DNA from 3 places in the Alkalihalobacterium sp. TH-98 genome. Region 2 is predicted to be linked to each of the others. Evidence: riboswitches for the same ligand, from Rfam matches in the RefSeq annotation. Region 2 holds a riboswitch; each other region holds the start of a gene.
The links. Region 2 has a riboswitch for cobalamin ahead of AC2VNP_RS13730 ((2Fe-2S) ferredoxin domain-containing protein). Riboswitches for the same ligand answer to the same signal wherever they lie in the genome.

Region 1 (10,840 bases), on a different contig from region 2:
AATCACATCTCAATGGTAGAGGTTCATCCAGGAGCTGTTATTGGCTCGAGACTTCCACAAATAGAAATAGAACGGATTTTAACCTATAAACAGAATATAGAGGAGCGCCGCAATTTAAGAGGGTGGTTTTATAAGCAAGGGATCCTCGGGTTACCAAACTATATCGAGGATGAAAGTCATACGATTGATTCCGTTGCCGCTGCTTTGGGTGCTTGGCATTGGAAGGATCCCGCATTTCAACCTCAATGGATCTATCTCGCCAACACCCCCCTGCATCCCTATGACTTTTGCTGTTAAAAAATAGACCAATGTGCGAACAGGTAAGAATATCTAAATATAGTAAAATAGATACATATAATTACAATTTATTTATTATCGTGATATGATTAAGTCTTAAATAACATTCAATTACTAAGTGTTCAAGATAACTTGATATAGATAAAGCACTGTATTGAGTTAAAATAACAAATACTATTAGCGTTAGCATCTAAATATAATTCAAACTTTAAAAGGACGGAAATAAAACATGGTAAAAGATTATCTTGCTGAGGTGAAAGCTCGTTGTCTTGAATATGGCCTTAACCCGAATGAAATTCCTTCATTTGATAAAGTATCAACAGAGGAATTGACGGCAGTACACCAGCAATATGCAGATACATTAGCCGTCATAAAGGAATTTATTAATAAATTTCTAGAAAAAACAAAAGGAATCCCATTATTAGTGACTGTCACAGATGACAAAGGCACGTTTATCGAATATATGGGTGACGAAAGTTTAAGTGCTACAATCGTTGAACAAGCTGGCCTGCAAAAAGGGATCCAATTTACAGAAAGAAAAGCGGGCGTAAGCTCAGTGCTTGCGGCAATCGAACTTCAGAAACCCATTCAACTGTTAGGGGCCGATCATTACCACCATTTTCTTCATAGCGCGGCATGTTATAGTGTGCCATTATATGTTAATGGTAGATTGATAGGGACGGTTTCGGTTATGACGTTTTTAGATTTTGGCCATCCGATGATCCTGACGACACTTGAAACGGTTGTTGATTCCATTCAAAGAGAACTAGATTTACGTGAAGAAAATCGTTATTTAGATAAAATGAATCAAATGATGTTAGAGCAATCTAATATCGGGTATATTGTCATTGACAAAAAAGGAAAAGTGGTCAAAGTTAATCCGAAAGCTAATTCATTACTATCAAGAGTGCAAAAAGAGTGTCGCTACATCCAGGAAATTGAGCCCTTAAATGACCTTTACAATCAATTTAAAGAGGGTAAAGCGATACAAGATTACGAGATAATCATTCAAAACCATAAAAATATCATTTGTTTAGTTGATTATTTTACTTTTCTAGAAGGTTGTTTAATCCAGATTCATGATATTACAGAGTACAAAAAAACAGAATCCTATATCCAAAATGCAGAAAAACTATCACTTGTTGGCCAATTAGCAGCAGGGGTCGCGCATGAAATAAAAAATCCTTTGACTACATTAAAAGGATTTATACAGCTAATGCAACAAGATCTGTACAAAGACTCGTATACACCTGTGATGCTTAAAGAAATTGAGCGCATTAATGAAATTGCTAATGAATTTTTAGTACTATCCAGGCCAACTGTACTCTCAAAAGAACGGTATGACATCAGAAAATTATTTGTAGAAATCGATGTTTTATTATCTAGTCTAGCCATCCAAAAAAATATAGAGTATAGACAGAACTTTAAAGAGATCCCACGGATACATTGTGACAGGAACCAATTAAAGCAAGTGATTATTAATCTATTTAAAAATAGTGTAGAAGCGCTAGATCAGAACGGACAAATTGAATTGACTGTTAGACCCTATGACTCACAAAATATTCTAATTCGTTTAGAAGATAATGGACCTGGTTTTCCTGAGCAAATACTTCATAAATTGGGCCATCCCTTTGTAACAACAAAAGAAAACGGCAACGGTCTAGGGATCATGGTGTGTAAGCGAATCATTGAAACGATCCATATGGGCCAGTTAAATATGTACAATAAAGAAAACGGCGGAGCAGTTGTCGATATAATCCTTCCAGTGAGTGGGGATTAAGGAGTACACTATGAGAATGAAAATCTACTGTACTTTAATTTTATTAGTTAGTCTCATCCTGTTGGCTGGCTGTCGTTCACCCCAGGTAGAAACAATGGATTTACTAGATCAAAAAATAGGGACAATCGAGATATCCAAAACGATAGAAACGGGTGTCATTAATGGTGATGACCTCGCAACGTTAGAAGACCAACAATCGATAAAGATCGTTGAAAAAACGATTCGGTCAGCCATACAAAAAACTTCTAATGTTAACGTCAAAGAAACGCTCCCTGATTTTAATCTCATTGTAAACTATAAAAAAGGGTACCCGAGTCATCCGATTCATGTCTGGCTTGGAGAAGAGAGGGAGGAAAGCACACTCACCTACATCTTTGGTGAACTGGAAACCTACATGACTTCGCCAGAACAGACCAATGAACTGCGACAACTTCTCTTGACCATAGAGCAGTAATCAAAACAAAAGCCTTCACTTTGTTCAATCTCCGTAAAGTGAGGGCTTTCATTATTTCCTAAATTATAAACGTAAGATACATTAAACGGTATCCCATACATAAATTACACAATCTTCATTTTCAATTTTTTGATCGCCGCTTTCTTCCAGCTTCTTACTGTATGGACGCTGACATTGTAATCTTTTGCGATCTCAGATGTCGTCTTCCCTTCTAAAATCGTCTCTTTGATCCACGTCTGTTGCCGTTCTGAAACAGTCTCCATGTAACATTCGATAATCTCAACCTCGAGCATAGATGCATTCCGTTCATCAACGATATAATGAAAACTTTCATCTGTCACATGATGTCTAGCAGCATACGTTTTTTCTTTCGATAATTCGGTCAGTAATCGCCCGCGGACGGTATGAATAGCAAACGTAGCAAAATTGCCTTTTTCCGGATCAAAACGTTTGTACGCTTCCCATAACGCGATCATTCCTAGTTGGTAATAATCATCATAATCTTTATGAATTTGGAGCTGTTTTAATTGTTTTTTCACGATCGGGGCATAACATTCAATCACTTCATCAACTGTTAATTGGCTTTCTACCACAAACATTCTCCAATAGAAAACGCGCGTTCTCAACTATTCCGCCGGTACCTTTAATTTAAAAGATTACTACAATACGGTCACACTTTAAAAATTCAGGGTTGACCAGTGAAAATTCAAAAAACGCTTAGTGAAATTTGAAAAATGGACAGTGGAAACGAAGAAATCAACGTTTTTATTAGTAAATGAGAATTCAAGTGAGCGATAAAGATGCAGTAAAAAAAGGGGGTATCATAAAAGAAACAGTCATCAAAAGAGATTGACAACTGCACACGAAAGTACTATTCAATTGAGAAAACATATTATCAAACTGTAGTGAATATCAGAACAAGTAAGCTCATCAGGATTGAGTCTTTTCCTCTTGAATACTCCTCATAATGACATAAACGAAATAAAGTCCCAAGTAAGATCCGGTTAATAAGAATAGCGGGTTAAGAAACAGTGCATGTATGTTCGTCATAAAAACAGTATTATCTCTTAGGACCGTATAGATTGCAAAAGAGGCTATATTTCCAAACGTCAATGCAGCAAGCAAAGCTAGCGAATGAAACAGTATACGAATTTTTGTCCACTTTTTTTGAAGAATTATCATAACAATAGGCAGCACGATACTAACAATTAATATAAGGACCTTCATCTAGCGATCACCTCTGCTTTCAGTCTAGTCGATTTTAGATAAATATAAACCAACTGAAGAAGAGAGGTTTCACCTCTTTACCCGTAAATCTTATCTTAGAAAAGATACTATAACGAACACAAACAAAGGATAGATGCATAAAATGACCTAATATATAGAAAAAGCTGGTCCAAATCGCAGTGCCATTTGAGCCAGCTCACTAATGATTAACCTACACTCTGTTCTTGTTGTTCGCGTTCTCCTTTTCGTAACTTCATAATATCATGACGCAGGAAAAGCGAAATAACAAAAGCTAACATGATCATCCCAAGAAAAACGTAAAAGACAGGAATATAACTTCCAGTTGTCGCTCGAATATTGGACACTAGTAACGGGCCTAGGATCCCTCCAAGAGACCATGTCGTTAGTAGATAGCCGTGGATGGCCCCGAGCTGTTTTGTTCCAAACAAGTCACCGATAAAGGCAGGGAGGTTCGAGAAACCGCCACCGTAACAGCTGACCACTAATAAGATGAGCGCCTGGAATAGTAAAGCACTTGTTGTAAATGGCAACGTAGCAAAAGCAATAATTTGAATGATAAAAAAGATGATAAATACATTATGACGGCCTAGATAATCTGACGCTGCCGCCCAACCCAGTCGACCGCCACCATTGAAGATCCCCATAATTCCAACCATTGTTGCTGCAGCGGCTGCCGATAATCCTACGACATCTTGTGCCATCGGTGAGGCAACGGAAATCATCATAATACCAGCACTAACGTTAATAAGCATCATTGACCATAACATCCAAAAATGTTTCGTTTTTACTGCTTGTTTGGCTGTTAGTTGGCGTAGATCTTTCTTTATCGTTTTTTCACCAGTCGATATTGCCTTAACCATACTTTGAGGCATCCAACCAGACTTTGGTGGTTCAATGTAGGAGGCACCTAACATCATTAATAGGAAATAGGTAGCTCCTAAAATATAAAATGTGTTCGTGATTGTGATCGACTCTATTAATATAGCTGCAACAGGAGCTGTTGCTAAAGCACCCGTACCAAATCCAAGAACGGCCATACCCGTCGCTAATCCGCGACGATCGGGGAACCATTTAACGAGTGTAGAAACAGGTGAAATATAACCTATTCCTAAACCTAAACCACTTAATAATCCGTATGTAAGTAGGAACAAAATTGAAGAGTCAAGAGCAACGGCAACACCTGAACCCGCTTGACCGATACCAAATAAAATAGCCGCAACAATGGCCGATTTTCTAGGGCCATTTCTTTCTACAAAATTGCCAAATAGGGCGGCAGACATCCCAGCAAGTGCCATCATAATCGTAAAAGCTAATGTAACGTTCGTTTCTGACCAACCGACCGTTTCCGTCAGCGGCCTTTTATAGACGCTATAAGCATAAGCCGCCCCAATCGAAAGGTGTATCGCAATGGCTGAAAGAGCCATTAACCATCTATTTTTTGTTTTCATATAGATCCTCCTAAACCATTAGAAAATAAGATAATTAGATTACAACCCTCCTTATTTGTATATAAAAAAATAAAAACTCCCCTTAAGCAGGAGAGTTGAACTTGGACAACACGAATAAAAGGGTTATCAACTGACAAACAAGCAAATAACCGAATTTTTGCTGCGTATCCAAATTCTCCATCCCCGAAGAAATGTGGTATTGCTCCAAAAGGCAGGTTTCCTGACTTGTGCTTCCACCTACTTTGACCCTTCCCACATCGGCGGCTTCTACCACACTAATGCAGTGGAATATGTCATTTCGTCTACACTAACAGTTGCGGGGGCAGCTCTAGATTTTCACCAGATTCCCTTTTAACCAGATTATGGCACCTTTTAGACAGATTATTTTGTGAATTACGACTATTAAAACATTAATCTCTTAATTTTGTCAATTTTTTGTCTGAATTTGTTTCCATACAAACATCTCTGAATCATGATAAATTATAGCTAAAAGAATTGTAGTGATTTAATTCTCTAAAGAAATTAGAGCATATTTCCGGCATGACAAATGCACGGGTAGAGGAACGATAGCATAATGATAGCTTCTGCTATCAGCATGCTATCATTATGTTACAAAAAGCGACAAACAAGGACTTTCAAAGGGAATTGCGCATACAATAGACCGACGCAATACTTCAGAAAGGAGAACGATGAAAATGGCTGATGTCACAATTGGTGGAACTAAAGTGCCGGATCTAAGACCACAAATGAACATAAAAGAAAACGCGCAAACAACTCTCAACGCAACTCATTGGTTGACCTCTAATTCACCACTATCTAAAATGGTTGTGAGTGATCGCGGAAACGATTTTTTAAATCTACTACTTGATGGTGGGTTTATTTTTTACGTGAGACATGCTGAAGCTACGGTTGGAGTGGACCAACCTTATTTAAATTTTTATGATTGCACTACTCAGAGAAATCTCTCCTATATTGGGAAACAGCAAGCGATTGTTTATGGGGAAACCCTTCGTAATCTAGACATCCCAATTGAATACCCAGTTATAGCAAGTCCATTTTGTCGAACGACAGAAACTGCAACTCTGGCGTTTGAAGAGGAAAGTATAGCGATCATTCCTTTATGGGCTGAAGTTTATCGTTTAGCTGAAATTTTACATCCTATTGAACAAGATCGGATATTGCGTTCAGTCACGTCTGTTCTTGAACTTCCACCTTTACGTGGCACAAACAAAGTGATTATCGGTCACAGCTTTCCCGAGAGCGTTGGGCTAGGGAGAATTCCTAACATGGGTACTGTCATAATAAAACCTTATGGAAGAGGCTTAGGATATGAAGTTATTGGTAAGCTATCTTTACAAGATTTACAAAGTCTGTCATAAGGGGGCCCTCTCACTATTAAAATAAACTGGATTTCACGAAACATCTAATTGTACAATGAAAAATGCACTTATTCGTTGAAAGAAAGAGGTATTTGTATCAAACGGATCACATTACTCTATTTCCAGAGGTGAGACAGGCTCGTTTATTGTCCGATTTGTCCTCTTTATTGTCCATTTTTTTATTTTATTGTCCGGATTTTTAATTTATTGTCCATTTTTTTATTTTATTGTCCGAATTCACCATTATATTTGCGAAAGTGTGACCAGTGACTTCTTACATATCCAGCTGACAATATCATGAGCTAAAAATATAACCTGAGTCCACTAGATTTCGAATGAAAGGAAGGGGAAAACATGCCTACAGGTAACCGGACCATTGCTTTAATTGATATGAATGCGTTTTATGCGAGTTGCCACCAAGCACAAGACCCTGCTCTTCGAAATCAACCGGTTATTGTTGGTGGAAGTCCAACGAACAGGTACAAAGGAATGGTCATTGCAGCTAGTTATGAAGCGAAAAATCAAGGGGTCTATACGACGATGTCAGTATATGAAGCGCTAAAAAAAGTCCCAGAAGCGATTGTCGTTCCACGAAATCATCCGTTGTACTCATCTTACTCCAGCAAAATTATGGAGTTTTTAAGAATAATCGGACCGACGGAAGTGGCTTCGGTCGATGAAGCATATGTAGATTTGACAGATCGTGTGGACAAGGGCACCTCACCGCATACGATTGCCACTTATATCCAACAAACATTGTGGGAGAAATTACATTTAGGCTGCAGTATCGGGATCAGTGATACGAAGTGTTCTGCTAAGATGGCGGCAGATGTGAAAAAGCCATTCGGATACGTGCACTTAGAACGGATGCAATTTTGTAGTTATTTTCATCCGCAAAAGCTCAGCAAGCTTCATGGCTGTGGAAAAAAGACAGAAGAGAAGCTTAATAAATATGGCATTTATACCATTGGGGATCTTGCCCAAACCGATTCTCTGCAAATCAAGCTCATCCTTGGCTTAAGAGGAGAAGTCCTCCGTAACAATGCATTAGGAATTGGTTCTGATGTGGTCGATACGGATCGTGAAAAAGGCGATAAAACGATCGGTAAAGAAAAGACATTTTCTCAACCCACATCTGACGCGGATCAACTACTCGGAAGCGCCCGTCCCATGATCGAACTTCTTTGTCAGAGACTTAAGGAAAAACAGTTACGTGCTAGCACGATTGCTGTTGTTTATAAGACTGAGAGAGGCGGTGCAAGTCATTCCAAAAGCCAAACGCTCGCCGACTCGACATCAGAACCAGATCAGGTGTATACAATCGTCGAAGATTTGTATGACAAGCATTTAGTCGACATTCCTCTTTGGTTATTTGGCGTTCGTTTAAGTAACTTTGAGGATGCAAACTACGTCCAATTAAAGCTTTTTTAATCATTCCACGCTTATTATTGAAATGGATTGAATGGGGTGAAACGACCTCTTTATGTTCGATCAACTGGTTAAAAATCGACATTATGGTAAAATAGAGAACGTAGCTTAATAGACATACATAAAAAACAACAAAGTATCACAGAGAGTAAGGAGATTGTATAGAAAGTATGGATATTCTAACAAAAGAAGATTTATCATCAATTCTAGCAAAAGAGACAGTTGACAACGCACAGCAGCAAAAGCGTGAACAAAAACTTTGGAAACAGACGGAACTCCCGTCAACATTACTGAATACGTTAAATAGTTTACCTAAAACAGAGCTTGATCCCATTCGGAAAAACCTTCAGGTGAAAAATGCTAGTTCATTGAAAAAAGCTGAGCTTGCGACACTTCTTGCTAACGAAATTCCTTCAATGTTTAACGAAGTTTTATTACCGTTAGATCAAGAGCGTTATAATCTACTGCAACAGATTGCAAACGAGAGTGGATCGATACTAAGCCCAGACCTTTCAATAGAAAAAATTGAATGGTTAAAAGAAAGAAGTCTTGTTTTCCCTGGTCTTTACAACAAGGAAAAAGTTTTATTTTTACCAACTGAACTTATCGATCTATTTAACAACCTTAACGGCGCAGAACTTGAGACAACGATTCGACGCAACACCGAATGGGTTCGTCTCACGCATGGATTACTTTATTATTTTGGTGTGATGAGTGAGGAGTTACTTATCGGAAAAATCCAAGACCTTACTGGTCAAACCGTCGATCCTGCTGAGTTTAAACATGTCATATCATCAGCAGCCGATTATTATGGGCAAGTTCAACTCTCAGATTACGGACTCCAAGACTACCGTGTAATTGATCCGAAAAAAGTAATCGAAAAGCAAAATAAAAACTCAGATCTCGACTTTTTTGAGTTTACAAAAGGTCAATTACTAAGAGCAGGTAAGCCCGGAATTGTACAAAAAAGCTCAGCATTAAACGACTTGGTCAACCTTTTACTAGAACAAACGGACCTAACAGCTGGTAGCGGGGATCAATTAGCCGCGCAAATTGTTTACATGATCAACACAGACGTACAACTAACACTAATCACTGAATATGTACAAAGTAAGGTAGTGCTCTCTGAAAAAGTGTCGCAACAATTGTCTGAGCTACTAAAAGAAGTAAAGAACCAAACGCGCCTATGGGAACTAAAAGGACATACGATCAATGAAATTACGCCGCCAGAAGAGAAAAATGTAAATCCTTTCCCTACGTATACGGTAGAGTCACTGCAACAAAAAACAAATGACATCCATATTAAAAACCTAAAGAAAATCGGTCGTAACTCACCTTGCCCTTGTGGAAGTGGAAAGAAATATAAAAAGTGCTGTATGAAGTAATTTTTAGAAAAGAAGCAGGCATTTCATTAAAGTAACCCAAAATAAATTTGAGAAACGCATGAGTTTTCATACGAGAATGGGTGCTTACACCCATTATATCAATGACGGCTATCAGCTCCTATTGGCCGTTTTCATTTAAGATTATACAGTTAATGGACGCCAACATTCATGCCATGATCGGGCTTATGTTAGGATATGTTCTACTGGATAGCATAATAGAATAAAGACTTAAGGCTGAATACAATTAGTTTAAAAATTTTCACAAGAAAATCGTGACTGAAAAGACATAGAGTGACTCTGTGTCTTTTTTTTACCTTAAATGCTACTAAACAACACTTTGATTTTTCACAAAAATGATAAACGTCATTGAACTGGGTATACTACCATTAATATGTATTGATTGAGGGGGTATACAAATTGAGTGCTGAGACTGCATTATCAATTTATGCGTTAGGTGGTATGAATGAGATCGGCAAAAATATGTATGTCGTTCAGTATGCAGATGACATCGTAGTCATTGACTGCGGAAATAAGTTCCCAGATGAAAGCTTATTAGGCATTGACTTAATCATTCCAGATATTTCGTACTTGGAAGAAAATAAAGAGAAAGTACGTGCGTTAATTGTTACACATGGACATGAAGATCATATTGGTGGGATTCCATTTTTCTTAAAAAAATTGAATGTTCCCGTCTATGGCTCTCGCTTTACACTTGGACTCATTGAATTAAAATTAAAAGAACATAAAATTCTTAGAGAAACCGAACTACATGAAATCAACTCGAATTCAAAACTCAACTTCGGAGAGATGAATTTAGAATTTTTTAGAGTTACGCACAGTATTCCAGATTGTTTAGGGATTCTTTTCCGTACACCAGAAGGGAATGTCGTACATACTGGTGATTTTAAATTTGATTTAACTCCGGCGAGTAACGAGCATTCAGACCTTCACAAAATGGCTGAAATCGGTCAAGAAGGGGTCCTACTTTTATTATCAGAAAGCACGAATGCTGAACGTCCTGGCGCAACACCTACCGAGCAAATCGTTGGTGAACATGTTCTTGAAGCGTTTATGAAAGCGGAACGTAAGGTGATCCTATCGACATTTGCATCCAATGTAAGCCGACTTCAACAAACGGTCGATGCCGCAATCAAAACAAATCGCAAAATTGCCCTGCTTGGACGAAGTATGGTAAATGTCGTAGAAGTTGCGATGGAAAGAGGCTACTTAAATATTCCGGACGGGATGATTATTGATCCTAAACAAATTAACGAATTACCACCAGAAAGAGTTGCGATGCTTTGTACAGGTAGTCAGGGGGAGCAGATGGCCGCATTATCTCGCTTATCAACTGGTGATTTTCGCGGCGTTGAACTATTACCTGGTGATACGGTGATCTTAGCCGCAGGTCCAATCCCTGG
Region 2 (10,840 bases):
ATTAGAAATAATGAATATACTAAACCGTTCGACTCCGTCTCAGTTAGTATTGAAAAGTGCTGGAAAGCTTTTTGGAACACTTCGTCCAAATAAAACGATGTTATGTAATATGTATAAGAAGCTTATTGAGAATGAGGACTATGAAAAGATTGCAAACACGGTAACTAACCAGTTTATTTTACAATTTGAATTATTTGAAAAAGGGCTAAACCGTGATATTACAATGTTCTATAGTGAACCTTTCAATGTCATCCATGAGGTCATTGAAGAAGAACAACAAGATATTCAACAGAAAAAAAATACGTTAGAACGATTAAAAGCTAATCCAGAACAATATCTGGACCCTATCACTCTGTTTAAAGTAAGATTACTACAATACGAATGGATGCAAAAAGATCATTCTAAGAGCCCGCTACTCACCTAAGTAAACAATAAAGTTATGTAAATTATATTAATGAGGGTAAAGATTTATCCGGAGTTGCCACATGGCAACTCTGGTTTTTGCTTTGCTTAAAAAAGTTAATGTGAGTGACCAACGACAATAGGTCATCTTTTTTGACTAAAACATTACTTTATATAAAATTTTAAGCAGTCTCTAATTTAATCGCATAATTATAGTATAGGTAATCTTATGTTTTAATTCACATCATAAGTGGAAAACTAAATTATTGTAGGTTATAAATGAGTTTTTAACGTGTAGTTACGTGTGAAAGTTATATTTTATTTGATTTGTAAAGGAATGATCCTATGATTACATTGAAGTCTGAAAGAGAAATCAATCAAATGTTAGAAGCCGGCAAGTTGTTAGCGGCTTGTCATAAGGAAATTGCGAAGCTGATCCAACCCGGAATAACGACAATGGAGATTGATCAGTTTGTGGAAAATTTTTTAAAGAAAAATGACGCAACGCCTGAACAAAAAGGTTATAAAGGTTACCCCTACGCGACCTGTGCCTCAATAAACGATGAAATTTGCCATGGGTTTCCTCGAAAAACACCGTTAAAAGATGGAGAAATCGTTACGATTGATATGGTCATTAATTTAAACGGTGGATTAGCCGATTCAGCATGGACTTATGCAGTAGGAAATGTTTCGGATCAAACGAAAAAGTTAATGGATGTAACGAAGACCTCATTATATAAAGGAATTGAGCAAGCATTAGACGGTAATAGACTCGGCGATATTGGTCATGCTATTCAAACGTATGCTGAGGCAGAAGGGTTTTCGGTGGTTAGAGACTTTACAGGACATGGGATTGGTCCGACAATACATGAAGCTCCACAAATTCCACACTTCGGTTCACCGGGCAGAGGACCACGCCTAAAAGAAGGAATGGTCATAACGATTGAACCGATGATTAACGAAGGTACTTGGTATAGTCAAATGGACGATAACGGATGGACGGCAAGGACAGTGGACGGAAAATGGTCTGCTCAATATGAACATACATTAGCGATTACAAAAACAGGACCGAAATTACTAACATCACAAGAATAAACAAGTATTGACAATTTACCGTATTATGACTACTATAAATTCAAGTCATCGATTAATAGACTTCATCAACTTCATAAATGAAAATAGGTGCTAGATAAAAGCAAGACTGCTTTTACAAGCTTAATAGGGAAGTTCGGTTTAATGCCGGCACGGACCCGCCACTGTGTTGGGTATCAGTAGTTAGTACTACTGAAACTTTCAGATAGTCCACTGGGAAATACCTGGGAAGGAATGGAAGGAATACCCTAAGTCAGGAGACCTACCTATTTTAACATCACTGTTTGACCTACGGGGTTGTTAGGGAAGTGGTTAGAATGCGGAACAATTGTCTATATTTATTGACGTATTTTTTATCGGCTAATGTTCCACTAGTAATTTCTCGGATTATGATAAGCATCTCTGACCTCTTTTTAGGGCAGAGCTGCTTTTTTGTTTGATTACTTTTAGAAATTACATAGACATCTCACCTGTAACCTTTCCTGAAGGAAGATTAACGATGATCGTTCTTTTATAAAAAAGGCTGTTGTTAATTTGTTATTGAAGCTAGTTATGGACAACATGAATGAAAATGATAGTTTCATAGTATTTTTTTTGAAAATTTAAGCTGAATATTAACAATTAACAGCGCTAAAAAACTGGGGGTTACAGAATGGCGACATGGGATTTATCGGAGACAAAACAACATCTATTGATATGTAATGGTAGTAGTTGTAATAAGGCTGGAGCTGAGGATTTAACACAAGCAGTAAGGAGAGAGATTTCCGAACGTAATCTTGACGACGTGATCCATACGACACGAACGAAATGTAATGGGCGATGTCAGGATAAGTGTGTGTTAATTTCCTACCCACAAGGTATCTGGTATAAGGATTTAGCTCCACATGATGCACCTGATCTTATTAATTCCTTAGTAAATGATGCAAGAATGACAGATAAAATCAGCCATTGCTTTGATGGAAATGGATTTAGAAGGCACAATGATGTTCCTGTAGGAGAATTTAAAGACCGAGAACGTGTTAAAAAAGTATCTAAAAGTATTATAAAATAAATTTTTTTGAGTGGTGGTTTTTCATCAACTCCACAGTTTTTATTAAATAAATAAGCAGTAAATTGGTAAATATAACATCGTCTAATCTGAATTTAATAAGCTAGGGGAGACATAAATGCAATCAGAGATGGTGTTGTATCGTAAAAGGGCAAAGAAAGTGGATTTGCAAATATTTTGTATAATATTAATGGCGATTTTCATTAGTACATCTTTTTCAACTCAAACATATGCACAAGAATCAAGATTACCAGAAGCACCTATTTTTATTGACAATCTGCCTGTAAAAACAAAGTACATTATGAGAGATGGTCAGTTGATGGTACCGTCCTTGTTCTTAAAACATACTGGGGTAAGGGTTGATTGGAATGAGGAGTATGGTTCTGTTGTTTTTAGCTATGGAGATATTCGCTTTGCGCTACCGGTTGGACAAAACTATTCAGATGATTTTGTCAGAGCGACAGGCCAATGGAAACGTCAACCGTTATCGACGCGAACGATAGAATTCGCTGGCGATATATTTGTGCCATTACTAGATGTTACCCGGAAATTTGGAATGAGAGCAACCTATAATCTACAACTCGAACGGACTTTCATTACGACGAATATTCGTTCAGCCCCTAATTTTATTTATCGTGGAGGTCCAGCAAGAAAACTAGTGGCTTTAACTTTTGATGATGGACCGGATGGATATTATACTCCTAAAATTTTAGACATCCTCAAAAGTAAACAAGTACCAGCTACTTTTTTTGTAATGGGTAAGCAAGTAGAAGCATTTCCAGATGTGATGGAACGAATCGTCAATGAAGGACATGGTATTGCCAATCATACGTGGAGCCATCCTGTACTCCCACGGCAAATGACGAGTAGAGTAATTGAAGAAATAAGAAAGACTCAAAATATAATGGAGAGAACGGTCGGCAGAAAACCAGATTTATTTCGTCCGCCATTTGGAGCAATAACCAAATCCGATGCACTTATTCTACATGAAATGGGCTTTCGAACGATTATGTGGTCTGTTGATACGCTTGATTGGAGCGGGTTATCAGGGGATGAAATCTTAGAAATAGTCCAGCGGGATATTTCACCGGGCGGGATAGTATTGCAGCATAACTTCCAAACAGATGCCCGTCTTCTTGATGGAACGGTAGAAGCGTTACCGATGATTATCGATGACTTAAGAACTAAAGGGTATCGATTTGTTACTGTTCAGACTTTATTATCACAGTAAATAAAATTGTGGTTGATATAGATAGTAAAGAATGGGTAACCTAAGAAAAACTAGTATAAATTCATCAAGTACCGGGGTATTGTACGTTAGACTTTCAAGATCCATCACAAGATTTAATAAACGTTAAGGGGGAACGGATTGATGTCACTTACTCCAGAAGAACGTATCCAACTACATGGATTTAACAACCTGACAAAATCACTAAGTTTCAATATGTATGATATTTGTTACACAAAAACAAAAGAAGAACGGGAAGCTTATATTGATTACATTGATGAGCAATATAACGCCGACCGTCTAACGAAAATATTGAAAAATGTTGCTGATATTATTGGGGCACATGTATTAAATGTTGCAAAGCAGGATTATGTACCTCAAGGAGCAAGTGTGACAATATTAGTTTCTGAAGGGCCGGTTGTCGAAGTGCCAACGGAATCGTCATTTGATGAGTCCCCAGGACCACTTCCAGAGGCAGTTGTAATGGGGCTTGATAAGAGCCATATTACAGTCCACACATATCCTGAGTTTCATCCAACTGAGGGAATTAGTACATTTAGAGCTGATATTGATGTTCAAACTTGTGGAGAAATTTCACCACTGAAAGCACTAAATTATTTAATCCATTCTCTTGAAACAGATATTATGACAATGGACTATCGGGTTCGTGGTTTTACAAGAGATATTGATGGAAATAAATTATTTATTGATCATGATATCAACTCTATTCAAAATTACATACCCGATGATGTGAAGCGTCTGTATGATATGATTGATGTAAATGTTTATCAAGAAAATCTTTTCCATACGAAATGTCGGCTTAAAGAATTTGACATTAATAATTATTTATTTGGATACACAAAAGAAAAATTAGACAAAAAAGATGTAGAAGAAATAACGGATAAACTAAAACTTGAAATGGATGAAATTTTTTATGGTAAAAATATTCACTTAGGTACACAGATTAGGGATTAATTTATTTGAGCAGAAAGAAGCTGATAAAGGCTTCTTTTTTGCTTTGTATAAGAACACTCTTAAAACATAAGTGAGTGAAAAGTGTATATACTCTTGAATTTCCTTAATTTTATTGATCAATTAAAACTATTTGAATATATATATTCATAATAGGTGCTGGAAAAATTTGTGTATAAAAACTATAAATATAGGAATGATAATGGGGAGAATAAGGAAAAGGAGATTCCCTTTATGAAAATTGAATTAGGAACTGAATATGAGATTACAGAAAAAAGGCAAGGCCATTTTAATTCAGCGAAGTCACTAACTGTCATTCGGCAAAATCGCAATATCGTTCAATTTACATTAGAAAATGGTAAAGGCCATGGTTCGATGCCTGTTGACCACTTATTATATCTTTTAAAGAAGAAGGACCTTTCACCGATACAGAATAAACGTCATTTATTAAGTAAAGATACTGAAGAGAAGATCGGATAATAATTGTATACAGCAGAAATGTTCTATATCCTTAGAACATTTTTTGTTTTTTTACAGCTAAATAATTCGTAATAACAAATTAAAGAATGATTATTAAAATGTTACCTTGTGTAAGGTTATCTCCTTTTGTTTTGTTTCAACTTAGGGGATAATAAGGGACAATATATAAAAAGCTTAGGTGAATAGAATGAAAATGTTATGTATTGATGGGGGCGGCATTCGCGGTGTATTCGCGCTTGCTATTTTACAAGCGGTTGAAGAAGAGTTTGATTGTGTGGTTGGGGATCTGTTTGATGCAGTTGCTGGGACAAGTACAGGAGCGATCATAGCTGCTTCCATTTCCTTGAAGAAAGAAATGAAAGACGTACTTGATGATTATAAAAAGTATGGTAAGAAAATTTTTGTTCGGCAAACGAAGGTCGGAATATTTAGAAGTGTATACAGTGATGAGTATCTAAGACAGTTCTTGCAAGAGGGCTTTGGGGAAGTTTCTTTAGAAGAAGTCGAAAGGCCGCTGCTAATACCAGCGGTGGATTTAACCCACGGCAAGCCCTTTGTCCATCGGTCGAACTATGGACACCCTGAAACTAGTGATTTAACAGTGAAACTATGGGATGCTGTCCAGTCATCTTGTTCAGCGCCTGTTTATTTTCCACCTAATAAAGTAAAAGATAAATATTTATCCATCGATGGAGGACTGTGGGCCAATAATCCGTCTTTAGTTTGTGTAACTGAGGCGATGGACTTTTTTCAAAAAGGGTTAAATGATATTAGAATAATGTCTCTTGGTACAGGACAGCAAAATATTGATTTTACAGAAGACGACAATATGGATTGGGGCATAAAGGAATGGTTACCCTTCCATTTACCATCAATGAAAGTGACCCCTAAGTTATTGGATTTAGCTTTGCATCTATCATCCGAATCAGTTTCTTATCACTGTCAGCATCTCTTAGGTGATCATTATCTTCGTATTAACAGTGAATTAGGTAAGGAAATCCCTTTTGATGAGGTCAAATATATCGATGAACTCAGTGATTTAGGAAAAAAGGTATTTAATGAAAAAAAGGATTCTATAACTCAATTCCTAAACGAGAAGTAGAAGTTAAGAACGAGATGACCCAAAATAAGGGTATCTCGTTTTTCTTTTAGTTAATTTAGGCTGTTTTATCTGAAGCGATTTCCTTTAAGATAGTTAATACTTTATAGAAAACTGAGAATATTGCAAATAACTACAAAAACTATTAGTCAAAATTCGACCTATTTTCACAAAGATTTTGTACACTCGGACTTTACTTGGCATATAAAACAAAAGGGATTCTCTCTCTTATCTAAATTAATCGACAAAATATCTAAAAGAATCTCATAAGGTTTGTCGAGCGAAAAATATGTACAAAATCGTCGATTAAATTAATAATCTAAAATAACAAAGAAATTACGTCTAGGGTAGTTATATCATTAACTAACCGGTTGGTATTCGTGGGGTGATAATAGCAGAATATGGCTTTTGAAAAAATCGATTGTTTTGTAAGGTTTTGTTTTAGAAAAAACATGAAATGAAAGCCCTTACAAAACTAAACCAGTGGTATTACTACTAATTTTATTCAAACTTACGACGAAAAAAACCAAATTTTATTGCAGTAGCGAAAGGGGACTCGTTCATGTTAGCAAAAAAACTAAATGATCATGCTGTTTTACAAAAGCCAGTTGAAGTTGAAAAACCTAGAAAAAAAGAAATGTGGGCCTATGCTTTAGGTAGTTTTGGAATTTTCTCAGTCTGGACATTGATTGGAGCCTTCCTAACATTTTACTATACAGATGTTGCAGGATTGGCTGCTGGTGCAGTAGGAACACTTATGTTAATCGCACGTCTCTTTGATGGTGTTACGGATTTAGGTATGGGGTCTGTTGTTGACCGCACTAAATCTAAGCATGGAAAAGCACGTCCCTGGTTGCTGTGGATGTCTTTGCCGTTAGCGATTACTACTGTCTTACTGTTTTCTGTACCGGACATTAGCAGTAATGGTAAGGTTGTATATGCATACATTACGTACATACTATTTATTTTATTGTATACAGCTGTTTCTATTCCTTATAAAACATTGCTTGGAGTCATGACGCAACACCAGCATAGTCGTTCGTTATCAAATATTTATTCTGCCATCTTTATTATGGTTGGTACGATGATTGTTATGACTTTAACTCAACCGCTAGCAGCTTCAATAGGCTGGACTACTTTAGCTGCATTATACGGTTTTGTTACTGTTCTATGCTTGTTAATTACGTTCCGCTTCGTAAAGGAAAGAGCAGTTTCCACATCAATTCACCAGGAAGAGAGACTAGGTGTTAAAAAATCATTGAAATCTTTATTTAGTAACAAATATTGGATCATTGTAACGGCATTTTGTGTTACGTTCTATGCCACTATTGGGTTAACACAAGGTGCTGGTTTATATTATGCAGCATGGGTTTTAGGTGATATTAACCTGTTCCCAATTATTGGACTTGCTTTATCCGGCCCAATGATTATTGGTTTGTTTTTTATCGGACCGTTAGTTGCTAAAATTGGAAAGAGAAATGTAGCGATGCTTGGGGCTGCTGTATTTATTGTTGGACAAATAGTAAAAGGAATAGATCCGACAAACTTAACAACTTTCTTAATTGGAACAGTTATAGCAGGTTTAGGAGCAATGCCGGCAATTGCATTAGTATTTGCAATGATTAACGATACGATTGAATATGGTGAATACAAAACTGGCTTGAGAACAGAAGGACTTGTCAATAGTGGGGCTAGCTTTGGAATTAAGATTGGAACTGGCATTGGACTCGCTTTAATTGGTTGGCTATTAGGTATTGGAGGATATTTAGGCGGGGCAGCTGAGCAACCTGCTTTAGCTATTCATATGATTTTAGCATTAAATATTTATATTCCATTAGCTTTAGCTGTGGTTCAAATCATCTTATTGCTTATGTTTAAAATTGACAAAGAGTATCCAACGATCTTAGCTGAACTTCAAAGACGTAAATCTGTTAACTAATATAATGATTTGAGGCTGACTTAAATGTTGGCCTCTTTTTTGTGAAGAAAAAAGTAGGAGGAAAAGGGGAAATACAAAATAGGTAGTAATATTTACATTATAAATCAGCAATAGTGGTTGATTTTTAAATCATAAAAAAGATATTACTGACAAAAAATAAGCTGAGAAGGAGGGGTGAACATGCCACATAGAAAACATAGAGGTCGACCTTTAGACCTTGTTTTAAGTGATGATGTAGTAGACCATGAGTTTGCAGAAGAGCTTGCAGACAGCGGTGAAAGAAATATCGCAGTTGAAAATCAACAAAAAAATCGGCAGTTGAATAATACAAAAAAGAAAGCAAACGGTGGTTCCAAAGATATATAATCACATCAGAATATATAGGGTGCTAAGCCATTCGGCATTTGCACCCTGAGCTATATTGTAATGGATAAATGTATCAATCTCTCCGACCACAAACCCTTTTATTATCATCTAAGAAAACGAACAATCGTTTCTAAGCAACTTTTCTTATAAAGTTCATGAAGATCATCTTGATTACACATTAACCATTGGATTAAACAACCATCAATAGTTGCTCTTATCATTTTAGCAGATTGGTTGAGGTCAAGTTCTTTTGAAAAGACACCCTCCTCTTGCCCGACAGCAATGATTTCTCTTCCTAATCCCCAACAATTTTCATAAAACTGAAGGTTGATTTGCTGATATCTTTCATTTCGACTCGCTTGAGCAATGAAATCTAGGTACACTTTATAAAACGTACGATTTTTTTCAGGACTAATAAAAACTGAATGTATGTATGCTTCTAATTTTTTTTTAGCAGTCGGTTGGTCATTAATCGCTTGGCATTCATTTTTATAAATTTGTCTTGTTACCCAGTCTAGCAAAGAAAGAAAAACATCTTCTTTATTGTGAAAATAGTAATTTGTAACCCCCTTACTTACTCCCGCATAATCAGCAATATCTTGTAAGGTTACTGCTTCAAATCCTTTATCTGCAACGGCGTGAAATGCTGCTTTTAAAATTTGTTCACGTCGTTCTATTGCCCTTTTCTTCATAGGAATTCCCACCTTATTTGTATCGCTTTTCTATAGTATACTATAAAATTAATTTCATGAATATTTTGACCAGTCAGAATAATTATTGTTATAATTATCTTGTAAAGATTACTTTTGGGAGGGATACTAAGGTGAATAAAGTATTTAAAGCGCTAGTTGTCAATAAAACAGAGGACGATTTTTCACTTGATTTTAAAAATGTCTCTACCGGTGAATTGCCTAAGGGCGAAGTGTTAATCGAAGTTCAATATTCAAGTGTAAACTATAAAGATGGTCTTGCAAGTATTCCTAAAGGCAAGATTGTTCAATCTTACCCGTTTATTCCAGGAATCGATTTAGCGGGAACTGTCGTATCTTCGATTGATCCACGATATAAAGAAGGAGACGAGGTCATCGCTACGAGCTACGAAATTGGTGTTTCACATTTTGGAGGATATAGTCAATATGCAAGTATTCCTGGGGATTGGATAGTTCCTCTACCAAAAGGATTAACATTAAAAGAAGCGATGATCTATGGAACAGCTGGTTTCACAGCCGCTTTGTCTGTTCAACGCTTAGAAGAAAACGGGTTGACTCCTGAAAAGGGAAAAGTACTTGTTACGGGTGCAACTGGAGGAGTTGGAAGTATTGCCGTAGCTATTCTACATAAACGGGGCTATGAAGTCGTAGCTAGTACAGGCAAGGCAGGAGAGCATGACTATTTACATACACTAGGAGCAAATGAGGTTATCACTCGTGGAGATGTAGTTCCTGAAAAAATCCGTCCCCTTGATCAGCAATATTGGGCAGGTGCAATTGATCCTGTAGGAGGAACCACATTAGCTGCCCTCCTCAGTCGAATGAACTACGGTGGATCTGTAGCGGTAAGCGGGTTAACTGGAGGAATTGACGTTGCGACCACCGTCTTTCCATTCATTTTACGAGGAGTTAATTTGTTAGGAATCGACTCAGTGTATTGTCCAATGGAGGTTAGAAGGGTAATATGGGAACGTATGGCAAACGAATATAAACCTGAAAGCTTGGAACAGATTGCTGTTGAAAGTGAATTTAACGATTTGCCACAACACTTAAGTTCTATTTTAAAAGGCCAAGTTCGTGGTAGAGTAGTTGTTAAGATATAGGTTTTCGCCCGTGAAAGGGAAAAGGGTTCATAGAATGAACCCTTTTCGTTATATTATTTTAAGTACAAAGCTTTTCTAATAGGTTAACAGTATTCTATTCTTTAATTTGATCTTAATAAGGCTTTGTTCTGTTTTCGCAGGGAAGGGAAGCGTATTCAATTCTTTTTTCACAAAAATATGTGTGGTAATTCGTTTGTAGTGATGGGTATATTCATACAATAGGGATTCTAGATATTGTTCAATATAAATATCTGACTCAATGATTTTAATAAGCAGCGTTTCCTTATCTGTTTTTGAAATCTTTCCTAGCTGTTTTTTGAAGTTACGTAAAAAACGACTAAAGCACATGAGCTTTTCATAAGTTAGTCGTTTTGAGTCATTTTCTGGCAAGACAGCTAAGT
Region 3 (10,840 bases), on a different contig from region 2:
CTTTAACGTATTATCATAATGATACATTAAACTCGCAGCAATATTTGCCCCATTCGAATAACCGATCGCAACGACTCGATTTCGATCAAAACCGTACTTATCTGCCATTTCATCGATAAACTCATGAAGCTCTTTTGTACGGAATTTTAAATCTTCTTCATCAAATACACCTTCGCTTAGACGCCTGAAAAAGCGTGGCATTCCGTTTTCCAATACATTTCCCCTAACGCCTAAAACCGAACAGTGCGGCGCGATGATTTCAGCTAATGGCAATAAGTCCCGCTCGTTTCCACCAGTTCCGTGTAATAACAATAACGTTGGAGCTTGTTTATCTGACCCTTCTATAAATACATGTTGCATCTTTTTGTTCCTCCCCTATTCTTTCGTTTCTAAAGGCTTGAGTTTCGCTTCAATTTCTTCACGCTGATGTTCAAAATATGGTGGAAGTGATAATCTCTCTCCTAAATGCTCAAACGATTCGTCTCCTTCAAAACCAGGCCCATCAGTCGCAAGTTCATATAATATTCCATTCGCCTCACGGAAATACAATGACTTGAAATAATACCTTTCAACGAAACCAGAGTTCGGTATTCGCAATTGTTTCAAATAAATAGCCCACTGACGTAATTCCTCCTCATTTTCCACTCGGAAAGCGACGTGGTGGACACTGCCTCGCCCTTGTCTTTCTACCGGGATATCGGTGCGTTCTTCTAGATGAACTTCTGCCCCTGATCCGCCTTCACCTGTTTCAAACACTCTTACATCCGGTTGTCCAGCGACTAGCGAAGGATACGAGCCTTTTTCTCGGTAACCTAAAAGCTCGGTCAGGATTTCAGCAGATCGGTCTGCTTTTGCTACAGTTAAAATTACAGGACCCAGTCCATAAATCGCATGTTCAGTAGGCACTGGAGCCTCATCCCAGGGCTTTCCTCCAGCAACACCAGCATCGTTCTCGTCTGAAACGAGCATTAACCGCTGTCCTTCAAAGTCACGGAACGCTAATGTTTTTCTGCCTGTATGTTCAGAAATCTCATCATGTTCGACGTTCTTTTCTTCAAACCGCTTTTTCCAGTAGTCTAAAGAGGCATCACCTGGAACTCGTAGTGACGTCGTACTAATACTATTTGTACCGTAATGCGTCTGTCCTGCATAAGGCAGCTCAAAAAAGGTTAAGTCTGTGCCAGGGTTTCCTCGTTCATCTGCATAAAACAAATGATAAACCGATGTATCATCTTGGTTAATCGATTTTTTAACGAGGCGCATTCCTAATGTTTTCGTATAAAAATTATAGTTTCTTTTCGCATCGGCTGTAATGGCTGAAACGTGATGTTGCCCTTTTAACGGTTTTAATTGCATCGTGTGTCACGCCTTTCCTTCATTTACCTTACGTTTAGTTTAGTACTTCACATTTTGACTGTAAAGAATACTGCTTTAGACCTTTATTACTCGACTTTTGCTCCGTAAGATCGTAAAAAGGACACCGCTTGACTCATATCCATTCGTGCTCCTTTTACAACCATGGATTTAAAATCAACACCCTCTAAATTGGCTCCACGTAAATCAGCACCATTTAACTTAGCTTTACTCAGTCTGCATCTCGTTAAATCAGCATTTCTTAAATCTGTTTTTTCTAAATTCGCTTCTGTCAGGTCAGCTTCAGCTAGCTTAATTCCTCGTAACTTCTGCTTCGCTAAATTGGCATAGCGTAAATTCGTATACGACCAATCCCCTCCATCGATCGTCACACCGTCTAAGTTCGCTTCTGCAAAATCAGTTCCTGTCATTTTACATTCCCTAAAAACAGCTACAAATAAATTCGCCGCACTAAATAAACAATTCGTAAAAGATGAACCGTTATGGGAAGATGCATTTAAGTGTGCCCCTGTAAAATCACAGTCTATAAATTGGCAGCGAACGGTAGCGATCTCTTCTAAGTGACAGCCTCGAAATCGACACCGGATAAAAACACAACTTGCAAATTCAGCTTCGCGAAGTTCTACCGTTGTAAAATCCTTCTCAACAAATTCTTCCTCGATAAATGTATCCATCATTCAAAGAGCCCCTATCTCAACCTTAATGTGCCTTTTATTGTACAAACCGCACTTCCGCCTACTTGGATAACCGGTCCAATTTCATTCGATGTTGTTTTTATATGTAATTGACCTGGACGACCACAAGCATGCCCTTGGCCAATCAAAAAGTCATGTTCAGTATGTTTGTCTAGTATGTTTTCTAACAAAAGGTAACCTGCTAATGCACCATTTGCCGACCCTGTAACAGGATCTTCCGCAATTCCGACAGCTGGCGCAAAATCACGTGTATATAGCTTCAAATCTGCTTCCTCACTGTCGAATGTAAAAAGGTGCGTCGTACATATTCCTCGTGTTATATTATGGTCTTTTAAAAGCTCCATGGTTGGCATAGCTGCATCAATGGCCTTTCGAGTTTTTATCGGAACGAGTAAATGCCAATTTCCGGTATATCCAAGTTTGATCGGGTAGTTTGCATCGACTTCACTTACTGATATACCAATCAACTCGCAAATGGTCTCGAAGTCTGTTTCAATATCTTTGACTTGCGGTGTGGCCTGCGTCATGATGACAGATTGAAGTTCCTGACCTTTCTTAATAAAATCAATCGGTACAACTCCAATATTTGTTTTAAAATGGATAGAAGTAGCACGGTCTAACCATCCATGTTCTGTTGCCATCGTCCAAGCCGCGGCAAGTGTCGCATGTCCACAAAAATCAATCTCTTGAGTTGGCGTAAAAAAGCGCACGCGAAAGTCCACATCTATATCTTCTGTCGTCATTAAAAATGCAGTTTCTGATAAATTTAGCTCACGAGCGATTTTCTGCATTTCATCTTCTGTTAATTGAGTTGCATCAGGGACAACACCGGCTGGGTTTCCTCCAAAGGGCTCGTTCGTAAATGCATCGACATGGTAAACTTGAATTTCTTTCATAGTCAGCACCTCTTTTTCAAATAAAAAGCAGCTCCAGTAACCCCAACTAGAACTGCATCGTATCTTAAGTTAACGTGATATTATTTTTCGGATGTTACTTTAATAAATTCTCGCATGTAATCTGGTAAATCCGGTGGACGGCGGCTTGAAACGAGGTTCCCATCAACTACGACTGGCTCGTTTACCCATGTAGCCCCTGCATTTTCCATATCATCTTTTATTCCAGGTGTACTCGTAACCGTCTTCCCATCTAAAATTTTCGCTGAGATTAATACCCAGCCTGCATGACAAATTTGTCCAATGGGCTTGTTTTGCTCATTTAATATTCGTACCATCTGTAAAACATCTTCATAACGCCTTAATTTATCCGGTGACCAGCCACCAGGTACAAGAATTGCATCATATTTCTCAGCATCTACTTCATCAAAAGCCATATCACTTACGATCGGTACACCATACTTCCCGATGTATTCTTCATTCGCTTTTTCACCGACAATATGTACGGTTGCCCCTTCTTCCCGGCAGCGTAAAACCGGATACCATAACTCTAAATCTTCAAAGTCATCGCTAACGAGTTGAATAATCTTTTTTCCTTCTAGTTTCAATTCATTTCCTCCTTTGACAAGTAGTAGACTGGTTTTATTTTCTACTATTGCGATAGAGAATGCAAATGAGACGCTCTAGGCATTTCAGTTTTTAAATGGAAAAATGAATACGAAAAAAGCAATCCAACAACATATAATCCAAGTGCAAAATAAGCTGGGACGAGATGAACAAAATCGGTATATCCGATCGCAAAGTGAACGCCAATCCCTGCTGTAAAAGCTGGAATTCCACCAATGAATAACATCCACCAAACCCACTTGTTTCCTTGTTGAAAACCCCATAACGCAACCATCAGAATTAACAGCCCGACACTAAGCAATGCGCCACCGAATCCTGCTCGGTCATGAGCTATTACAGGAATAAGCCTCTCATTAAACTGGTTAAGCATTTCAGGCGGCATGCAAATGTAAGTTAGATCTGTCGCGACAAATACGTTTGTTATTCCGATATAGGCAATAATAAAACCACCTAGTACAAATGAGAAGCCAAGAATAACCAATGCTAGCTGACCGAATAAACTTTGCTTCCAAATCGTATGATTGGATCGATTGGTTGATTTTGGTGTACCATTCATTTCTTTTGTTTTCACAAAACCTACAACATAGAAGGGCAATAAAACAAGCCAAAATACTAGATGAAGCCAATCAAAATAGCCATACCCGATAAAAAGGAAAATACCTAGAAATCCAATGATAGCCGCAGCATCCGTCGCTTGCTTTGCCCATTTCAACCCAAAACGTATACCATACCTCGCTAGCCCCATATAAACGATCCCACCTGAGATCATCGTTCCGGCGAGAGTCATTCGATCGTGTGCCATAAAATATAGAATCCGCTCATTAAACGCATAAATCGTTCCTCGGTCCATTTCTAAAAAATATTCATCATACGGAAGAATAATTGCCGACATGCTAATGAATAGTGTAATAAGCCCACCTATCATAATCGATAATCCAAATAAAAAATACCACAGCCACCCTTGATGCGACGTTTTAATGTTTTCCATTTCTGAAAGTTGCGCTTCTTTAATACGTTTCGGCAGACCTGGTCCTGATAAAACATACCCGCCAGAGAGCATGATTAAATCTACATTTTCATGAAGTAAAGTCAAAGCATCCCCAGGCTCAGTCACCCCGCCAACGGTAATGATTGTTTTATTAAAATTATGATTTGTTAAATATTGGATCGCTTTTAAATGCTCCGTTAAATTGTACTGATCGTCTTTGTGTGGCTGTTCATCTAATACGATCCCGTTGAACTGTTCCTTGATTAAATGGAACGTTTCATCATTTAGTTGATTGGATTTGATTGCTATGTAAATCGGTTTTTTCGTTGAATAGGACGTAATTGGAACACTTGGGTTGAACTCTAGAATAAATGCATCTACCTGATCTTCTAACGCATTCATGATCGCAGGTTGGTTATCTTCACTATCAGCTATTCGAATAAAAACAGGTTGTTTTCGTTGCAAGTTTTTTAACTTCACCAACGTCTTTTCTAAACCAATAGATTCGTAATGTTGGGTAAATTCTATATAGTTAGCTTTTTCATGAATAACTGGAAATTCACCTTTTAAATAAGGCTCTTTTGTTACCGGTCCAATTTCAATAAATCCAAATCCCAAATTCGTAAACGCCTTCGTTCCAGATAGTAACGGGTCTACTTTTCCAGCGAAACCGATCGAGTTACTTAGTAGATTCCCGTCTACTTCTTTCATCAGTAGTGGCGAGGACTCTTCTCTTCCGAGGAAATTGATCAAATGAGGTCCACCGGGGATTGACGATATTCGGTTCATTCCCCTATGGATAAACTCTCTCGAATGATAAGGTGATAGTCTAGACAGTAACGGCTTAAAAAGGACATGGTAGGACCAATCAGGCATTACTCTCCCTCCTTTCTTTAAGGTAGCTCTTTTTAAAAGCAGCAAGCTCAATTACTTCTATGTAAGTGGAAATTCATAAACGGTATATTAATAATGTAGCTCGAAACCAACGCTTTCTGCTACTGCTATTGAAGGTGCATTTACTTCCATACAATCCAAATATGGACCTTTACCAAATTATACACGATATAACTAGTATTCTTATATATTATCTAAAACAGGTTTACTCAATTTTTATAAACCATCAAAAAATTACTGATTGTTTTTTCTGAAAACGTAGTGTTATAATGAAACCCAACAACAGAATATTGTGCTTTATGGTACTTGTTAAACAAGTTTAAAAGGGAAGTCGGTGCAAATCCGATGCGGTCCCGCCACTGTAACGATGAGCATGCGTACAAATTAGTCCACTGTCATTAAGATGGGAAGGATGTAAGCATGTGTTGAATCGAAGCCAGGAGACCTGCCATTAAAGAGCAACACTGTTATTTACCCACGAGGATGGGGAGGTGTTTTGGATGGAAGCTTTAATTGTGATAGCAATGGATTCGACCTAAAACATACACATTCTCATTGACATATGGGAGTGTGTTTTTTTATTTACGTACATAAAAGATAACATATAAGGAGCGAATGCCGAATGTTAATGCTATCAACCTATCAAGAAAAAGTAATGAGTGCAAACAAAGCCGTTCAATTAATTGAACCAGGTGATGAGATCATAGCACCGATCGCTGTAGGGGAACCGCCAGCTTTAATAGAAGCACTAATGGAATTTGAAGGCCTAGATAATAATACACTATATCAAATGCTCTCTCTACGAAAAGTCGTACCTTTAGCAAAAGAAAAACTCAAAATTGTATCCATGTTTTTAAATTCACATGAACGGGAAGCTTATACTAAAAAGATGATTGATCTTTTACCTAACCACTTTTCGAACTTGCCAAAGATGTTAAAAACAAGAGTCAAAAATCCAATCATTATCGCTCAAGTGTCACCGATTGATAACGAAGGTTATTTTTCCTTAGGTACAAACTGTGATTACACAGCAGCATTGGTCAACCATGCGAAAGCAATTATCGTTGAAGTGAATGACAATATGCCAAGAACGTATGGTAAAAATCAAATTCACATATCCCAAGTTAAAGCCATTGTAGAACACACCTCACCGTTAGCTGAAACTGGGAAACCGGTCATTTCTGAAAAAGATAAAGCGATCGGACGAAATATTGCTAACTTAATTAAAGATGGAGATACAATCCAAATAGGTTTTGGGTCCATACCAAATGCCGTAATGGAGCACTTGAAGGACTTTAGACACTTAGGTGTTTATACCGAAATGTTCCCTGATAGTTTAGTAGATTTATACGAAAGTGGCGCAATAACAAATCAAAATAAACCTTTTTACAAAGGAATTTCAACGGCAACCTTTGCTTTTGGCAGCAAGAGACTCTACCAGTTCATGCATGAAAACCCTGCCCTATGTATGATCCCGGTTAATGAGTCGAACAGTATTAAGCAAATTGCTCAATTTGAACAGTTTGTAACGATTAACGGTACTGTTGAAGTCGATTTTTTAGGGCAATGTAATTCAGAAGTGGTGAAAGGAACTTATTATTCTTCATCTGGCGGTCAATCTGATTTTGGAAAAGGTGTGACACTATGTAGGGATGGCCGTGGAATTATTTGTTTACACTCGACAACTAAAGACGAAAAGATCTCAAAGATTGTTCCTTATCTTCATGATAAATCTGTCGTGACAACCTCTAAAAACGATGTAGACTTTATCGTTACGGAATTCGGTGTGGCCCACCTAAGAAACAAAACCATTTCAGAACGTACAAGGGCATTAATTAACATCTCCCACCCTAGATTTCGTGAGGAACTTACTTTTACCGCTCAGCGTATGGGATTTCTTTAAACAAGGAGGGTTATATCGTGGAAAACTATACAGAATATTATTTAAATCATTTACTAGGCGTTCTCGTAACGAACCCCAACTTCAATACATTGCTAGAAAGCTATGAAAGTTTGAAAAACGATCTTAAGGAGAATGAAGAGCTTAACCTTCAGATCGACTCACTAGACGCGGCATTTAAACAAGCCGTTGAACATTGGAAGTTTGCTAACTGAGTGTATTAACCTTATAAAGAGGTAAAAAAGCGACGTAAGGAGACTGATTCCTTTGTCGCTTTTTTGAGTGTTCGTTCATTTTTAAGTAAATCACTACTTCTTATAAGTTAAAACGGGGCACGCTCCATATTTGTTCCATCAAGATTCATCTGGAACCAGCCAAGCTGCAATGCACTTATATGTTTAGAGTAATAAATTTGATCGTTAATAATATGAATATGTGATCCACGTTCATCGAGCATTTCAGCTTCTAACGTGTTTAAATCAATTTTATATAAACTATGATCTTCTGTAACATTTGTAAAATATAAAATATCTCCGGCCACATTAAACCCTTGGCTTTCATACGTCGATAATAGTTTTGTATTTGTTCCGTCGAGTTGAACACGATATAGTTTAGCACCATCTAATGCGCTCTCAAAATAAATCCAATCGTCTTCCACTATGAACGTTCTGACCGGATAATCAATCACTCTTGGAGGATGTGTCTGCCCTAGTTCATCAACCCCAACGACATAAAGGATACCTTTTGGTTCTGTTTGATAAATGACTTGATCCTCGTAAATGCTATATCGGAAAAGATCATCGATCAGTTGAATCTTTACACCGTCCTCAGAAACCATATAGAGAGATTGTTTATTATTTAATGGATTATTAGCTTTATAAAAGATCCAACCATCCATTACACGTAAATCTATCGCATAGTCATCTGATACTTTTTCTACTTCTGTTCCGTCTATTTTCATCCGATATACGTTGAAGCGGTCTCTTTCATCTGAATAATACAGCCAATTTCCCATTACATTTAAATCTTTAGCTAGTACATCAGAAATAAGTTCCTTTTCTTCTTGTCCATCTGTCCATTTATAAATTCCACTTTCTTGCATCCAGTTGGAATAATAAACAGCTTCGCCATCGGTTGCAAAATACGATCCATTTAAGTGATTTCCATCGCTATTTCCTTTTTCTCCCGTAAGAAATCCAGTTTGCTCTTCTAACAGGTCACGATCACCTAAAAATATATCCCCGTACGTTTTTGCATTTTCAATCACCGTTTGAGGTACCGTTACCTCATCTGTTTCGTTTAATGCATTATAAGAAATATACAATGTTTCTATCATCTTATTTTTAACTTCATCATTTTCAGCATCCACATCGAGTATACTCAAATTAAAGGTATATTCCAGCATTGCCGACGTCCGATGAAACGTTTCTTTATCGATGATCATTTCATAAGTAAATGAAGTAGGACCATTTTCTGTTCGAATCGAATGGATCATCGTATGAAAGAGCGGGTCATCCATCACATAGTAAAATGGAAACAGTCCCTTCCATAAAGATAACATTTCCTCTTCATTAGTGGAAATAGAAAAACGGTAGCCATTATTATCTTCTGTAAAATGGAATAAATCGATATTTTTTAATATAAGTTCAATTTCTTCTACTGGCTCAAGCGCATGGATTTTAGGTGATACATTAATCCACAGGTCACTTTCCTCATCCATTAAAAAGTACGTTTCTCCACCTGTGATATAGACTTCTGACTTCATTGTCGTTCCTGATATTTTCGATGACCGTTCGATATGAGCTTCGGGTGGCTGAACTTTTGCTGTTCCACTTAAGTAAGAGATTAACGTCCCCATATCTGCTTCATTCGTAATGGCATCCATTTCAAAGGAATAAGTTTCAATTTTCTTCATTACCTCAATCGAATGTTGTAAAATTTCTTCTCGTGTTAACTGCTCGCTATCTTCCTCACAGGCAACAACGAATGCTAAGACACTCAGTAGCAAAGCAGCTATAAATAAATGATTAAAACGCATGTATTCCCCTTTCAAAGTCCTCGTCACTCTTATTTTTACGGCTAATCCGTATAATTCAATTTAGATAAAACTCTATAGAAATCCTCTTTTAGATTTCAATAATACCACAAAATCCAATGTTTACTACAAATTTTTCACGGGTACAGATGAATAAGGAGGGATAAGTGATGAAAAATAAACAAAAAGAACTAGAACTCCAAAAACGAAACAAAAGATCCCATGCGTTTAAGGAAGATTGGGACGAGCAGTTAAAGCGAGACCAGATGATTATGCCAATTGATGAACCACCACTAGAAGACATAAAACTCGAAGAACAAGAAGAACGTCAAAAGAAAAAAACCAAACAAAACTCATCCAGCCAATAAACCAAAACCGAACGGTGCCAGGTACCTTTAGAAAGGTACCTGGCACCGTTTATACACTAAAACATTAAACTATTAGTACTTTAAATGACTGAAGGTACGTGGTACCCTCTGCTGAATATTCTATAACTAGGTGGTATGCTTCATGATCGTGGAGTTTTTTGAGCCTTCAGCGTATATGAAGGGAACGGTATTTTTATCTCCTGCCCACGCAGCCTCATTACTATTATTTGCACTGTCTATCGTTTGGATGTTTGTTCATCGACGTAAGAGTTACATGTCTCATGTGCGGTGGGGGATACTCGCTGTACTTGTCCTTTCCGAACTTAGTATTATTTTTTGGAGTATTGCTGTTGGCTTGTGGGATATCCGTTTCAATTTACCACTGCAACTTTGTACAATTAGCATTTATTTAAGTTCCATCATGCTCATTACCTGTTCTTATCGTATCTTTGAAGTCCTTTATTTTTTTGGTATTGGAGGTGCCTTGCAAGCATTAATCACACCAGAATTGTTTTACACATTTCCACACTATCGATTTTTACATTTTTTTATTGCTCACATTGCCATTATTCTTGCTATTCTCTACATGATTTGGGTACAAAAATTTACTGTCACATGGAAATCGGCCGTTAAATCATTCATTTTTCTAAACAGCATTGCATTTATTGCTTTTTGGGTAAATTATTGGACAGGTGCTAATTATATGTTTTTAGCGAGAAAACCCGATAACCCTAGCATCCTTGATTGGCTCGGTCCGTACCCTTGGTATATCCTATCTCTTGAAGTGATCGTCATTTTCATGTTTACTCTCCTTTACTTACCTTTTTTCCTGAAAAGAAAATTACAATCATCAACTCCTCATGTATAAATTGAGATTTTTTGTACAAATTAATAAGAATATTTTAGAGGAGGTTTTCAACTTGAATAAGATTATTGAACAAATATCTACCTTTTTAATCGCACTATTTGAGTTAGAGTACGAACACCTTCTTAATGATGAATGGTGCTACGATGAGCACGGTGACCCAACTGCCAAGCTGTAATACAATTTTAATTCACTTCTTTC

Region 1: linked by a shared signal. The riboswitch ahead of AC2VNP_RS21595 (L-lactate MFS transporter) and the one ahead of AC2VNP_RS13730 ((2Fe-2S) ferredoxin domain-containing protein) in region 2 are both predicted to bind cobalamin.
Region 3: linked by a shared signal. The riboswitch ahead of AC2VNP_RS10340 (acetyl-CoA hydrolase/transferase family protein) and the one ahead of AC2VNP_RS13730 ((2Fe-2S) ferredoxin domain-containing protein) in region 2 are both predicted to bind cobalamin.

What each region holds. Positions count from the first base shown of each region.
Region 1 covers NZ_JBYCKM010000057.1:33,055-43,894, forward strand. Annotated here, with positions in the region: gene AC2VNP_RS21570 (DUF429 domain-containing protein) at 1-297, shown strand, start outside; gene AC2VNP_RS21575 (ATP-binding protein) at 527-2,077, shown strand; gene AC2VNP_RS21580 (YhfM domain-containing protein) at 2,088-2,531, shown strand; gene AC2VNP_RS21585 (sigma-70 family RNA polymerase sigma factor) at 2,636-3,124, opposite strand; gene AC2VNP_RS21590 (transposase) at 3,462-3,758, opposite strand; gene AC2VNP_RS21595 (L-lactate MFS transporter) at 3,965-5,227, opposite strand; cobalamin riboswitch at 5,421-5,615, opposite strand; gene AC2VNP_RS21600 (histidine phosphatase family protein) at 5,923-6,606, shown strand; gene AC2VNP_RS21605 (Y-family DNA polymerase) at 6,961-8,037, shown strand; gene AC2VNP_RS21610 (YecA family protein) at 8,205-9,419, shown strand; gene AC2VNP_RS21615 (ribonuclease J) at 9,879-10,840, shown strand, end outside.
Region 2 covers NZ_JBYCKM010000038.1:67,013-77,852, reverse strand. Annotated here, with positions in the region: gene AC2VNP_RS13740 (GTP-binding protein) at 1-424, shown strand, start outside; gene map (type I methionyl aminopeptidase) at 748-1,497, shown strand; cobalamin riboswitch at 1,566-1,778, shown strand; gene AC2VNP_RS13730 ((2Fe-2S) ferredoxin domain-containing protein) at 2,147-2,545, shown strand; gene AC2VNP_RS13725 (polysaccharide deacetylase family protein) at 2,661-3,773, shown strand; gene speD (adenosylmethionine decarboxylase) at 3,915-4,745, shown strand; gene AC2VNP_RS13715 (hypothetical protein) at 4,977-5,222, shown strand; gene AC2VNP_RS13710 (CBASS cGAMP-activated phospholipase) at 5,410-6,324, shown strand; gene AC2VNP_RS13705 (MFS transporter) at 6,884-8,260, shown strand; gene AC2VNP_RS13700 (hypothetical protein) at 8,441-8,626, shown strand; gene AC2VNP_RS13695 (TetR/AcrR family transcriptional regulator) at 8,731-9,318, opposite strand; gene AC2VNP_RS13690 (NADPH:quinone oxidoreductase family protein) at 9,450-10,439, shown strand; gene AC2VNP_RS13685 (hypothetical protein) at 10,515-10,840, opposite strand, start outside.
Region 3 covers NZ_JBYCKM010000026.1:168,773-179,612, reverse strand. Annotated here, with positions in the region: gene AC2VNP_RS10370 (alpha/beta hydrolase) at 1-360, opposite strand, end outside; gene AC2VNP_RS10365 (ring-cleaving dioxygenase) at 376-1,356, opposite strand; gene AC2VNP_RS10360 (pentapeptide repeat-containing protein) at 1,443-2,048, opposite strand; gene AC2VNP_RS10355 (PhzF family phenazine biosynthesis protein) at 2,063-2,965, opposite strand; gene AC2VNP_RS10350 (type 1 glutamine amidotransferase domain-containing protein) at 3,046-3,570, opposite strand; gene AC2VNP_RS10345 (beta/alpha barrel domain-containing protein) at 3,615-5,453, opposite strand; cobalamin riboswitch at 5,755-5,938, shown strand; gene AC2VNP_RS10340 (acetyl-CoA hydrolase/transferase family protein) at 6,094-7,374, shown strand; gene AC2VNP_RS10335 (hypothetical protein) at 7,392-7,586, shown strand; gene AC2VNP_RS10330 (DUF6612 family protein) at 7,694-9,409, opposite strand; gene AC2VNP_RS10325 (hypothetical protein) at 9,577-9,774, shown strand; gene AC2VNP_RS10320 (YwaF family protein) at 9,917-10,642, shown strand; gene AC2VNP_RS10315 (hypothetical protein) at 10,695-10,817, shown strand.